Catenulispora sp. GP43: one gene and its partner. The protein of the gene in region 1 interacts with the protein of each later gene in a pairwise test. Links are inferred from orthologs where the notes say so. Each region holds a gene or a part of one and is shown on either strand. Other genes may lie near its edges.

Region 1 (8,099 bases):
CCTGGGCGCCGAGCCGGCCGAGGTGCTGCGGGCCGGCGGCGGGGCCCTGAAGAGCCTGCACTCGCTGGACCTCGCCGCGCCCCGGCGCCGGCTGGCCGGCGTCGAGATCGTCATCGCCAGCGACGTCGACAACCCGCTGCTGGGCCTGCGCGGCGCGGCGGCCGTCTTCGGGCCGCAGAAGGGCGCGACCGACGACGACGTCCAGCGCCTGGACGCCGCGCTCACGACCTTCGCCGAGCTCGCCGGCGCCATCGGCCAGGAGCCCGGCGCGGTCCGCCGCACCCTCGACGCCCCCGGCGCCGGCGCGGGCGGGGGCCTGGGCTACGGACTGATGCTCCTGGGCGGCCGCCGCGTCGCCGGGATCGGCACCGTCATCGCCGAGACCGGGCTGGCCGACCTGATCGCGCGGGCGGACCTGGTGATCACCGGCGAGGGCCGCTTCGACCACAGCTCGCTGGGCGGCAAGGTCCCCACCGGGGTCGCCGAGGCCGCGCTGAAGTCCGGACGGCCCTGTCTGGTCCTGGCCGGGCTCGTCGAGGTGGGCAAGCGGGAACTGGCCGCCGCCGGGTTCGCGGCCGCGTACGAGGTCGCCGAGCAGGCCGGGTCGGCGCAGGAGGCCATGGCCCATGCCGAGTTCCACCTGACGGCCCTGGCCGAGCGGGTCGCGAAAAGCTGGTCGCACCGCTAGGAGCTGGGCCTGCCGGCGTGCTCGACCACCACGCCGCAGCCGAGCTTCCGGCCGGCACACCCCGCCGACGAAGGCCCCGCTGCCGTAGCAGCGGGGCCCGTGGTCGGACAGGTCACTTGACGGTGATCCACCCGGCGTAGAACACGCCCAGGCCCAGGCCGACGAACAGCCCGCAGATGATCCAGAACCGCACCACCACCGTCACCTCGGCCCAGCCGACGAGCTCGAAGTGGTGGTGCAGCGGGGCCATCTTGAACACCCGTTTGCCGCCGCTGATCTTGAAGTAGCCGACCTGGATCACCACCGACAGGGTGATGATCACGAACAGCCCGCCGAGCAGCGCCAGCAGCAGCTCGGTCTGCGAGCAGATCGCCAGGCCGGCCAGGGCGCCGCCGAGGGCCAGGGAGCCGGTGTCGCCCATGTAGATCTTGGCCGGCGAGGTGTTCCACCACAGGAAGCCGAAACAGGCCCCCATGACGGCCGCGGCCACGATCGCCAGGTCGAGTGGATCTCGGACCGGGTAGCAGCCCTGCACGCCGGTGCCGAGCGTCGCGCACGACTCGCCGTGCTGCCACACGCCGATCAGCACGTACGAGGCGAACACCATCACGCACGAGCCGGTGGCCAGGCCGTCCAGACCGTCGGTCAGGTTCACGCCGTTGGACGTGCCGGCGATGAGCAGGCCGGCCCAGATCACGAACAGCACCGCGCCGAGGTCGACCGCCGAGATGTTCCGCACGAACGACAGGTGCGTGTTGCCCGGGGTGTAGCCCAGCGCGTTGGGGAAGTGGATGGCCATCACCGCGAACGCGATCGCGACGATCCACTGCCCGACCATCTTCGCCTTGGCCCGCAGGCCCAGCGAGCGCTGCCGGAACACCTTCAGGAAGTCGTCGGTGAAGCCCACCACGCCCATGCCGGCCATCAGGAACAGCACCAGCAGCCCGGAGGCGGTGGGCACCTTCATCGTGGCCAGCTTGGTGAAGCCGTAGCCGAGCAGGGTGGCCAGCACGATCACCACGCCGCCCATGGTCGGCGTGCCGCGCTTGGCCTGGTGCGTGGTCGGGCCGTCCTCACGGATCGGCTGGCCGAAGCCGTAGCGCGCCAGGGTCTTGATCGCCATCGGCGTGCCGATCAGCGAGAAGAACAGCGCGATCCCCGCCGCGTACAGCACCCCGCGCATCTGCAGGCCGCCTTCGGAACCGGCGTGCGGAACCACCGCGCCCACCCCGGCCCAGGCCGCCGCGAAGTCGCTCACCGGACGTCACCTCCCGCACCGCGCGCCTGCGGCGCGTCGCCGTCCCCGGAACCTTGTCTGAAGTCCCCGTCCCCGTCCCCGTCCCCGCCGACCGCGCGTTCCAGCAGGGCCGCGGCCAGCCCTTCGAGCCCGACCGCCCGCGAGGCCTTGACCAGCACCACGTCGCCGGGCCGGACCCCGGCCCGGACGAACGCCAGCGCGGCGTCCGCGTCGGGCACCGCCACCGACTCCCCGTCGTAGGACCCTTCCATCGAGGCCCCGCTGTGGATCGCGGCCGCGCCGGCCCCGACCGCCACGGTCTGGGCGATGTTCAGGCGCACGGCCAGGCGCCCGACGGCGTCGTGCTCGACCGCGGAGTTCTCGCCGAGTTCGGCCATCGTGCCCAGCACCGCCCAGGAGCGCGCGCCGGGGCGCGCGCGGGCCATGGTGGCCAGCGTCTTCAGCGCCGCGCGCATCGACTCCGGGTTGGCGTTGTAGGCGTCGTTGACGATGGTGACGCCGTCGGCGGACTCCCCGATCGCCATCCGCCACTTGCTGTCCGGCTCGGCGGCCGAGAGCACCTCGGCCACCTTCTCACCGTTCAGGCCCAGTTCCAGGCCGGTCGCCGCGGCGGCCAGCGCGTTGGACACCTGGTGCTCGCCGACCAGCCGCAGCGCGACCGGGAACCGGTGCGGCCCGGCGGCGTCGCGGTACAGCAGCGTGAAGCTCGCGCGGCCGTCCGGGCCGATGCGCACGTCCTCGGCCCGCACGTCGGCGTCCGGCGCCTCGCCGAACAGCACCACGCGGCCCTTGGTGCGCGCGGCCATGGCCCGCACCCGGGTGTCGTCGGCGTTGAGGATCGCCACGCCGTCCCGGTCGGGGTTGCAGTTCCCGGCCTCCGGCACGGCGGCGGCCAGCTCGCCCTTCGCCTCGGCGATGGCCTCGACGCTGCCGAACTCGCCGAGGTGCGCGCTGCCGACGTTGAGCACGACGCCGATGCGCGGCGGCGCGATGGTCGTCAGGTGCTTGATGTGCCCGATGCCGCGCGCGCCCATCTCGGCGACCAGGTACCGGGTGTCCTCGTCCGTGCGCAGCACGGTGATGGGGAATCCGAGCTCGTTGTTGAAGCTCCCCTTCGGCGCCACGGTCGGGCCCAGTTCGCGGGCCAGCCGGCCGATCAGGTCCTTGGTGGTGGTCTTGCCGGCCGAGCCGGTCAGGCCCACGACGGTGGTCCGGGGCAGCCCCGCCAGGTGCGCGGTGGCCAGCGCGGACAGCGCGCGCAGCAGGTCGCCGTCCTGGACGGTGACGGTCGGGACGCTCCCCCGGCCGGTCCACGGCTTGCGGTAGGCCTCGTCGGGGGCGGCGAGGACGGCGACGGCGCCCCGGTCCACGGCCGCCTGGACGAAATCGTGCCCGTCGGCGGCTTCGCCGGGGAAGGCTGCGAACAGTGCTCCGGGCGCGGCGTCCCGTGAGTCGAACACCACGGGCCCGGTGACGTCGAGCTCTGCGAGCTCCTCCTGAGCGGTACCGGGGGGACCGCTCAGGGTCCCTCCCACGGTGTCCGCGATCCAGCCGAGATTATGGGGGCTCACTGCTCGCTGCGGTCCTTTCCGGCCGCTTCCAAAGCGGCGCGCAGCACCACCCGGTCGTCGAACGGCTTCTTCACTCCTGCGATCTCCTGCCCCTGCTCATGTCCCTTGCCGGCGACGATCAGCACGTCGCCGGGGCCGCTGGCGGCGACCGCGTACGCGATCGCCTCGGCCCGGTCGGCGACCACGCGGTAATTCTGGACGGCACCGGCCAGTTCGGCGTCGGCGCCGGCGGTGACGGCCGCGAGAATGTCCGCTGAACTTTCCGTACGCGGGTTGTCATCGGTGAATACGGCCTCGTCGGCGAGCCGCACGGCGGCGGCGCCCATCAGCGGCCGTTTGGTCTTGTCGCGGTCCCCGCCGCAGCCCACCACCACGCGCAGCCGGCCGTGGCGGCTCTCGGCCACCGGCCGCAGCGCGGACAGCGCGGTCTGCACCGCGTCCGGGGTGTGGGCGTAGTCGACGACCGCCAGGAACTCCTGGCCCGGTACCTGGACCCGCTCCATGCGGCCCGGGACGCCGTGCACGTCGCCGACCCCGGCGATGGCGGTCTCCAGGTCGATCCCGGTCACCGCCAGCAGCACGATCGCGGCCAGCGCGTTGGCGACGTTGAAGTCGCCGGGCAGCCCGGCCGAGGCCTTGTGGCGCGCGCCGTCCGGGCCGACCAGGGTGAACGCCGAGTCGTCGGCGCCGAGCACGATGTCCTCGGCGCTCCAGTCGGCGGCGTTGCCCTTGATGCTGAAGGTGTGCACCTCGACGCCGTTGTCCCGGCAGCGCTCGACGATCCGCCGGCCGTGCTCGTCGTCGACGTCGACGACGGCCCGCTCGGTGTACCCGGGCGTGAACAGCTTGGCCTTGGCCTCGAAGTAGTCCTCGAAGTCGGCGTGGAAGTCCAGGTGGTCCTGCGTCAGGTTCAGGAACGCGGCCGCCCTGAACCGGATCCCGGCGGTGCGGCCGTAGGCCAGCGCGTGGCTGGAGACCTCCATCGCGACCGCGTCGACGTGCTTCTCCACGGCGGTGGCCAGGATCGCCTGCAGATCCGGGGCTTCCGGAGTGGTGCGCACGGAGGGCACCACCTCGTCGCCGATGAGGATCTGCACGGTCCCGATGACGCCGGTCTTCAAACCGGCGCGGCGCAGGCCGCCGTCGATCAGGTAGCTGGTGGTGGTCTTGCCGTTGGTGCCGGTGACGCCGTACATCGCCAGCCGCGCGGCGGGTTCGCCGTAGACGAACGCCGACAGCCGGCCGGCCAGGCCCCGCACGTCCTCGGCCACCAGGACCGGGACTGCCAGGCCGTCGGCATCGAGCACACTGGCGCCGGCAGCGTCGGTCACGACCGCGACCGCCCCGGCGGCCACGGCGCCGGCGGCGAACTCGGCCCCGTGCCGGGCCGCGCCCGGCCAGGCGACGTACAGGTCGCCGGGCCGGATGCCCTGCGAGTCGTGCGAGAGCCCGGTGACCGCCGTGTCCAGGGCCTCCGTGGTCGCGGCCGCAGTGGCGGCGACTGAAGCGCCGACGTGTTCCGCACAGGCGCGAACGCTGTGCTGCGGAAGGTGATGCGGGCGCGGTGTGGAGGTCATGGGGTCCCGATACATCGTCGGATCGGCGGAGACGGTCAGTTGGGGCACGTGCGGAAGGCTACCGGTTCGCAGAGCGCGGTCGTGCGTTCAGCTCCTCGCTGATATTCGCGTCCGCCGCGCCCGCGGACCAAACCGGCTGGTCAGTTGCCCGAGCCGTACGTCGTCGGCAGATCCGCCAGCGGTGTGCCGGTCGGCGCGACGCCGCGGCTCTGCAACGCGAACGACATGACCTGCGTGAACACCGGCGCGGCGATCTCGGCGCCGAAGTGCGCGCCGACCGGGGCTTGCAGCGACACCGCGACGACGATCTGCGGCTTGTCGGTCGGCGCGAAACCGATGAACGACGCTGTGTAACCGTTGTAGGTGCCGCGTTTCTCGTCGTAGCGGTTCGCGGTACCGGTCTTGCCGGCGACGCGGTAGCCGGGGATCTGGGCCGTGGTGCCGGTGCCGCGCTGGGAGGTGGTGACCGCCTCCAGCATGTCGGCGACCTTCGTCGCGGTCGCGGCGCTGACCACCGGCGTGCGCTGCGGCGCCGGCGCCGGGGTGTACTTGCCGGAGGCGTCGGTGTAGCCCCGGATCAGGGACGGCGCGATGCGCACGCCGCCGTTGGCGATGGTCTGGTAGACCGAGGCGTCCTGGACGGCGGTGGCGGCCAGGCCCTGGCCGTAGAGCACCGTGTTGCGCTCGGTGTCGCTCCACTTGTTCGGCGGGTCCAGGATGCCGGCGCTCTCACCGGGGAAGCCGATGCCGGTCTTCTGGCCGAAGCCGAACAGCCGCTGGTACTTGGCGATGGTCTGGTCGCGGTCCACGCCGTGCTGCTGGAACAGGTCCGAGACCTCGATGGTGCCGACGTTGGAGGACGCGGCCAGGACGCCGGTCATGGTCAGGCTCCATGGGCCGTGGTCCACGTCGTCGTGGTAGAAGACGCCGCCCACGGACTTCGGCGAGGTGAAGGACGGCAGCGGGGTGTCCGGCTCGCCGACGCCGGTCTCGATGGCCGCGGACATGGTGATGACCTTGGCCACCGACCCGGGCTCGAAGGGGTCGGTGAACGCACGGTTGCCCAGGTTGGGCGTATCGGCCTGGGTGAGGTGGCGCGGGTCGAAGGTCGGGTAGTTCGACAGCGCCAGGATCTGGCCGGACTTCACGTCCTGCACCACGACGGTGCCCGACAGCGAGCCGGTCTTCTGCACCTCCTGGGCCAGCGCCTGGTCGGCGGCCCACTGGATGTCCGGGTCGATGGTGGTCTTCACACTCTGCCCGTCCACCGCCGGCTTCAGGTTGACGCCGGTGGTGGGGATCTCGACCCCGGAGGCGGCCTGGTAGGACTCCTGGCCGTCCTTGCCGGCCAGCCGGTCGTTCAGCATCTGCTCGATCCCGGCCTTGCCGGCCCCGTCGGAGTCGGTGAAGCCGATGACGTTCGCCGCCAGCCTGCCGCCGGGATAGGTGCGGCGGTCGTCGCGGGAGTTGGTGTAGACCCCGACGATGCTGGCCGGGTTGCTGGTGTTGGACACCGCCAGCGCCCGGATCTTGGCGCAGGTGGCCGGCGAGGCCTTGTGCGCCAGCACGACGTAGCGGGTGTTCTGCTTGGTCAGCGCGGCCTGCAGGTCCGCGACGCTGGGCGCGCCGCCCTGCGCGTACTCCGGCGCGGCCGAGAACAACCCGGCCAGCTTGCCGGCGAGCTCGTCGACGTCCTCGTGGTAGCGCGCGACCAGGGTCGGATCGGCGGTGACGTCGTAGGCCTCGACGGACTCGGCCAGCGGCGTCCCGTCGGCGGCCAGTATCGCGCCCCGCGAGGCGTGCAGGACGGCGGTGGCCTCGCGCCCGGTCGAGGCGGCCTGCGCGTAGCCGCCGGCATCGACGGCCTGGAGCTGGAAGAGACGGCCGGCGAACAGGGAGAACGCGAACAGCAGGCCGAACATGGTGACGCGCAGCCGCCGCCGCGGCGAGCCCATCCGCAGGGTCGGCGTGCGCGGGCCCGGCGGACGCGGGCGCGCCGGCGCGGAGGCCGCGCCGGCGGCGGAGCGGCGCGGGGGGAGTTGGCGGACCGCGGTTTTGCGGGGGCGGGGGCGCGTGCCGGGGCCGGGGCCGGGGGTGGCCGGGGCCGGGTCGCCGGGGCGGCCGGGCTCGCTCGATCGGCCGGGCTCGGTGGTTCGGCTGGACTCGCCGGAGCCGCTGGATCGATTGGCCTCGCCAGGGCGGCCGGGCTCACCGGCTCGCTTGCCCTCACCGGCTCGCTTGCCCTCGCCGGATCGGTTGGCCTCGCCAGGGCGGCGCGGCTTGAGGCGGTCGCGGCGCTCGGCGGACTGGCGCGGACGTCCGGGGCGGGGGTCTTCGGGGCGGTCGCGGTCACTCATGAGTGCTCCCCGTTGCTGCTCGGGAGGTTGCTGGCTGGAGGATCATCGGCCGGCCCCGGTCGGAGTGGGGATCGGTGTCGGCGCCGGGATGGCCTGCTGGGCCGGTGCCGGAACCGCTCCGGGCTTGGCAGCCGGGCCGCTCGGGGTCGGCGTAGTCGGCGTAGTCGGCGTGCTCGGCGTGCTCGGCGCGGCAGGCGTTGGTGTGGTCGCGGCAGGCGTCGTCGGCAGGACCGCGGCACCGGGAGCCGCCCCATTCGCGGTCGGGGCGGCGGAGGTCGGCGTGGGTGCGGGCGTGGGCGAGCCGAGGACCGAACCGTTCGGCGCCAGGAAGGCCGGATTCGGGTTCGGCACCATGCCCATCCGCGAGGCCTGCGAGGCCAGTGCGCCGGGATCGTCCAGGCCGTTCAGCGACTGCTGGATCTGCTCGGACCGCTGCTCGAGCTTGGTCGCGGTGGCCTTCTGCTGCTTGATGGTGAACGCGCCCTTGTTCAGCTCGGTGTTCAGGAGCAGCAGCGCCAGCATCCCGACCGCGCCGAGCACCAACAGCACGGCCACGAACGGCAGCAGCGACGGGGTGCCTTTGCGCCCGGCCAGGACCACCAGGCGCGGCGAGATGGTGCGGCCGGGGCCTCCGGGCCCGCCGGATCC
Region 2 (5,756 bases), on another replicon or contig:
GGTGCCGGTGCCGGTGTCGGTGTCGGTGTCGGTGTCGGTGTCGGTGGCTGCTTCGGCGGCGGCCTCGGCAACAGCAGCGGTCTCGGGGGCTGCGATCCCGGCAGCCGTCCCCGGCCGCTTCTTCCCCGCGGCCGCGAACACCAAATCGACGATCTTCTCGTCCGCGTCCCGGATCCCGAACCGCCGCGCGGCCTGGCTCATCGCCGTCAGCCGCTCGCCGTCCAGCAGCAGCGGCACCACGTTCGCGGCGAACCACTGCGGCGTCAGCGCGGCGTCGTCGATCAGCAGCCCGCCGCCGGCCTCGACCACCGGCGCGGCGTTCAGCCGCTGCTCGCCGTTGCCCACCGGCAGCGGCACGTACACCGACGGCAGTCCGACCGCGGCCAGCTCGCTGCACGTCATCATGCCGCTGCGGGTCATCGCCAGGTCGGCGGCGGCGTAGGCGAGGTCCATCCGGTCCACGTAGGGCCGCGCCACGTACGGCGGGCCCGCGGGGTCCTGCTCTATCGACACCGAGTTCTTGTCGCCGTAGGAGTGCAGCACCTGGATGCCGGCGTCGTGCAGCGCCTTCACCGAGGCGACCATCGTGTCGTTCAGCCGGCGCGCGCCCTGCGAGCCGCCGGTGACCAGCAGCGTCGGGCGGTCGGGGTCCAGGCCGAAGGCCGCGCGGGCCTCGGCGCGCAGCGCGGCGCGGTCCAGGCCGGTGATGGCCGGACGCAGCGGCATGCCCACGCAGGTGGCGCCGGGCATCGGGACCGCCGGGTTGCCGGTGAGCACGTGGTCGGTGAACTTGGCGCCGACCCGGTTGGCCAGGCCCGGGCGGATATTGGCCTCGTGCACCACGATCGGCCGCTTGGCCCGGCGCGCGGCCAGGTAGGCCGGCAGCGCCACGTAGCCGCCGAAGCCGATGACGACGTCCGCGTCCACGTCCGTGATCACCTGCTGCGCCGCCTTGACGGTGCCGAGCAGCCGCGAGGGCAGCGTCAGCAGCGCCGCCGAGGGCTTGCGCGGCAGCGGAACCGCCGGGATCAGGCGCAGCTCGTACCCGCGGGCCGGGATCAGCTTGGTGTCCAGGCCCTTCGCGGTGCCGAGCATCGTGACCCCGATCGAGGGGTCGGCACGCCGCAGCGCGTCCGCGGTGTTCAGGGCGGGTTCGATATGCCCGGCGCTGCCGCCGCCGGCGATGACCACATGCACCCGGCCACCCTATCGGTCGGCCGGGGCCGTTTCCGGACGCGGTGCGGTGACGCCGCGGTCGCGGACCGTGGCCGGGTCGGTATCGATCCCCGGCAAACCAATCGGCTCCGGGCGGCGTCTGGCGAAGGACATGAGCATCCCGACCGCCGTCAGCGAGGGCAGCAGGGAGGACCCGCCATAGGAGACGAAGGGCAGCGGCACCCCGGCGATCGGCAGCACGCCGGTCACCGCCCCCAGATTGATCATCATCTGCGCGGCCAGCCAGACCGTGACCGAGGCCGAGACCAGGCGCACGAACGGGTCGTCGGTCCGCAGCGCCATCCGGATGCCGGCGTAGGCCAGGGTGAGGAACAGCGCCAGCACGGTCAGCGCGCCGATCAGCCCCAGTTCCTCGCCGATGATCGCGAAGATCATGTCGGTCTGCACCTCGGGCAGCTGCCCCCAGCGCTGTTTGCTGGCGCCCAGGCCCTCCCCGAACCAGCCGCCGCTGGCCAGCGCCTGGAAGGCGTGGATGGCCTGGTACCCGGTCCCGCCGGGGTCGTTCTCGGGGCTGAGGAAGTTGGTGAACCGGCGCACCCGCGAGGGACGCATCAAGATGGCCAGCGCCGCCAGGCCCATCGCGGAGGCCACCATGATCGAGAACAGCCGCCCCGGCGCCCCGGCGGTGAACAACAGGCAGAACACGATGGCGACGATGATTATCGAGGTCCCCATGTCCCCGCCCATCATCACCAGGGCGATGATCACCACGGCCCCCGGCACCAGCGGCACCAGCAGGTGGTCCCAGGTGGTGAGCAGCTTCTCCTTGCGCACCAGCAGGTCCGCGCCCCACAGCACCAGCGCGAGCTTGGCGAACTCGCTGGGCTGCACCGTCAGCGGCCCGATGATCAGCCAGTTCTTGTTCCCGTTGTGCGAGGACCCGACGGCCAGCACCAGCAGCAGCGCCAGCACCGTCCCGACCAGTGCCGGATAGGCCAGCGCCCGGTAGGCCCTCGGCGGCAGCCGCGAGGCCCCCCACATGAGCGCCAGCCCCAGCACCGCGGAGATCGCCTGGTTCTGGATCGAGGACAGCATCGGCCGGCCGTTGACCAGGTTGTTCACGCTCGAAGCCGAGAACACCTCCAGCAGCCCGATCCCGAGCAGCAGCAGCACCGCCCCGACCAGCAGGTAGTACGAGGTGAGTTCGAGGTCGAACAGGGATCTCAGAACCGCGCGACGGGCCCGCAGCGCCCGGACGGCGTTCTTCAACGGCGACGCCGGCGGGCCCGAGGCCTGTTCACTCATGGTCCTTAGGGTAGCCAGCCGCCCGGCGGACGGGGTGTCAGCTCGGGGCAGGGTGTCGGGGCGGCGCTATTACCAGATGGACCGGGCGCCTTTATCCCATAGTGCGGAATTAATCACTGCCGATTTACGCGGGGCTAATAAACAGCGGCTACAGTGAAGATCGCATTGCCTGCGTGAATCGCGTTAGGCAACACCTTGTCATGCTCGCAGCCGTTCGGGGGTCCGTTCCGCATGTCACAATTACACACTGCCATCGGAACCTTTCGCAACGTCAGCAAAGCCGCGTTCGTCTCCCTGCGCCGGAGCGAACGCGTTCGTTATTCGGGCATTGCTTCTCAGAACACGCGTATCCCGCGCGGCAGGACGCTCGCGGTGATCGGCGTCGTGGCTTTCGCGCTGTCGGTCTGGCTGCGGATCGTCGTGGTCTCGGCGCATCCGTCGAACCTGTGGCTCACCATCGACCTCGGGGTCTACTACGACGCCGGCAAGTCGCTGGCGCACGGCCAGGATGCCCTGTACTCCAGCGGATTCGGTCCGGGCAACCTGCCCTACCTCTATCCCCCGCTCACCGCGCTCGGGTTCCACGAGCTGACCTGGCTCGACTTCGACCAGGTCAAGGTCCTGACGGCGGCGGTGAGCATCGGCTGCCTGGTCACCGTCGCCTGGTCGGCGTGGGGCATGCTCGGCTACCGGGCGGGCTTGGGACGGCTCGGTGCCACCGGGATCGTCGCCGCCGTGGTCATCTGGCTCGAACCGGTGCACTCGAACCTGAACCTCGGGCAGGTCAACGTACTCCTGATGGCCCTGGTCGTCGCGGACCTGGCGCAGTCCGACCGCCGGTGGACCAAGGGCGTGGGGATCGGGCTGGCCGCGGCGATCAAACTGACCCCGGGTCTGTTCATCGTCTACCTGCTCCTCACCCGGCGGGTGCGGGCGGCGATCGTCGCCACGGGCACCTTCGTGGCGGTCAGCGGCGGGGTCTGGCTGGTGCTGCCGAAGGCCTCGCACGAGTTCTGGTTCCACGCCGTCGGCATCACCCCCTTCAGTCGCGACTACGCCGCGAACCAGTCGCTGCAGGGCATGTTCCTGCGACTGCTGAACGACAGCGACAACGCGGCGAAGTACCCGTGGCTGCTGGCCAGCGCACTGATCGTGGTGGCCGGGCTGGTCGCCGCCGCGCTGGCCGCGAACCGCGGCGCCGAACTGCTCGGCGGCTGCGTGGTCGCGGTCGTGGCACTGGAGGTCTCGCCGATCTCCTGGACCTGCCACTGGGTGTGGTTCGAGCCGCTGGTCGTGCTGGGCGTGCACACGGCGCTGCGTTCGCGGCAACGCCGGGCCCTGGCCTGGGTCACGGTGTGCACGCTCCTGGCGCTGGCGTGGCCGATGCGGGTGAACGACTCCGGCGGTTCGGATCCCGCCCTGCCGCTCATCCCGACCGGACTGATCAACTACGCGCCGCGCCTGCACGGCCGCGAAGAAGCCTGGGATCCGTTCCAGATCCTGTACGGCAACGGCTACGTGCTCGCCGGAGTCGTCCTCGTCGTGGTCGCGCTGGTCCTGGAGCTCCGCCGCCTCACCCGGAGTGACGCCTTCCCGGCGAGCGCCGCGCCGGCCAGCAGCACCACGGCCCCGGCGGCCTGCACGGCGGTGAACGACTCGCCGAGGAACAGCGTGGCGCAGGCCGTGTTCACCGCGGGGACCAGGAACATCATCAGCGAAGCGCTGGCCGGGCCGACCGCGGCGACCCCGCGGTAGTAGAAGACGTTCGCGACCGCGGTGGCGCCGATCGCCAGGTAGGCGACGTTGACCCAGACCCCTGAGGGCAGCGAGCCCCACCGCACATGCCCCAGATCCGGCGCGGCGACCAGGGCCAGCAGGACGGCGCCGGTGCAGGTGGCGTAGGCCATCGCGGTCAGCGGCTCGATACCGGCCAGCACCTTCGGCGCAGCCAGGGTGAACGCCGCCCAGCACACCGCGCTCAGCACGTACAGCAGGTCCCCGGCCAACCGGTGCGAACCGCCGCCGGCGCTGTTCGCGCCGACCAGGTAGGCCGCCGCGCCGGCCAGGCCCAGCGCCAGGCCGACCAGGCGGCGGCGCGAGGCCTTCTCGCGTCCGCTGACTACCAGGAACGCCGTGGTCAGCACCGGGCTCATGACCGGGATCAGGATCCCGCCGTCCAACGACGGCGCCAGCGACAGGCCCCAGAAGAAGAAGCCGTTGTAGGCGAAGACGCCCAGGACCCCGGCCAGGCACGCCCGGCCCGCGGCGCGCGCGCCGACCCGCGGGGACCGGCCGGTCAGCGCCATCGCGACCAGGAGCGCGATCGCGCCGCCGCCGAAGCGGAGCGTGGCGGCCACGGTGTGCGGGACGTGATCGACCACGGCCTCCGAACTGGAGAACGCGCCGCCCCACAGCATCATGGTCATCGCGAGGAACAGGTAGGGGTTCGGCTGTCCGGCCGACCGTTGAGCTGACATGCCCCGATCCTGGCCCGCGTCCCAGCATCCGGTCTTGAACGCTCGTGCGGCGACGAAGACGCAGACCCGGGGCACAATGAGGGGCATGGCGGGGACCGCGGCGAACTCCCGAGGCTGGGCCGAGTACTGGCGCGACGAAACCCGCGGCCTGGAGGCCATGCACGCCCGCTTCCGCGACCACGTGTACGCCCCGCACTCGCACGACGCCTACTCCTTCGGCGTCACCGACGCCGGCGCGCAGCAGTTCCACTGCCGCGGGGCCCTGCACACCAGCGCCGCCGGCATGGTGATGGCCCTGAACCCCGACGACCCGCACGACGGCCGCGCCGCCGCCGACCTCGGCTACCACTACCGCATCGTGCACGTCTCCCCGCGGATCGTCCGCGCGGTCCTGGCCGACGCGGCGGACCCGGCCGACGGCACCGACCCGCTGGACGCCGCCGCCCCGCTGCCGTTGTTCACCGATCCGGTGCTGGGCGACCGGCGCCTGGCCGACTCCATCGCCCGCCTGCACGCCGCGCTGGCCGCCGACGCCAGCCCGCTGGCCCGCGACGAGCGCCTGCGCGCCGTCATCCTGGGCGCGCACCTGCGCGGCGCGACCAATCGGCCGCGTATCAGGACGCTGGCCGACGCGGCGCAGCGCGAGGCTGCGCGCCGGGCCCGGGACCTGATGCGCGAGGCGTACCCGGAGCCGCTGTCGGTGGAACTGCTCGCCGCGGCCGCCGGGTGCAGCAGGTTCGCCCTCTACCGGGCCTTCTCCGCCGAGTTCGGCATGTCCCCCAGCGACTACGAACGCCA

What was found.
Region 2: the proteins of ABH926_RS20790 (region 1) and ftsW interact in binary tests that used the Escherichia coli proteins (3 or more experiments, as listed by UniProt). The link is inferred for Catenulispora sp. GP43 from one-to-one orthologs.

What each region holds. Positions count from the first base shown.
Region 1 is NZ_JBGCCT010000009.1:305,481-313,579, forward strand. Bases 4,844-7,761 are described here. They hold ABH926_RS20790 (peptidoglycan D,D-transpeptidase FtsI family protein), read right to left. Parts: upstream 7,452-7,761; coding sequence 5,235-7,451; downstream 4,844-5,234. Other genes in these bases: ABH926_RS20785 (UDP-N-acetylmuramoyl-L-alanyl-D-glutamate--2,6-diaminopimelate ligase), read right to left, coding at 4,844-5,142; ABH926_RS20795 (hypothetical protein), read right to left, coding at 7,494-7,761. In the rest of the region: ABH926_RS20770 (glycerate kinase), read left to right, coding at 1-688; mraY (phospho-N-acetylmuramoyl-pentapeptide-transferase), read right to left, coding at 801-1,871; murF (UDP-N-acetylmuramoyl-tripeptide--D-alanyl-D-alanine ligase), read right to left, coding at 1,943-3,517; more of ABH926_RS20785, read right to left, coding at 3,514-4,843; more of ABH926_RS20795, read right to left, coding at 7,762-8,099. UniProt on the Escherichia coli protein: Essential cell division protein that catalyzes cross-linking of the peptidoglycan cell wall at the division septum. Required for localization of FtsN.
Region 2 is NZ_JBGCCT010000002.1:560,128-565,883, forward strand. The notes cover bases 345-3,220. They hold ftsW (putative lipid II flippase FtsW), read right to left. Parts: upstream 2,482-3,220; coding sequence 1,207-2,481; downstream 345-1,206. Also shown: ABH926_RS06280 (DMT family transporter), read right to left, coding at 3,996-4,958; ABH926_RS06285 (AraC family transcriptional regulator), read left to right, coding at 5,044-5,756.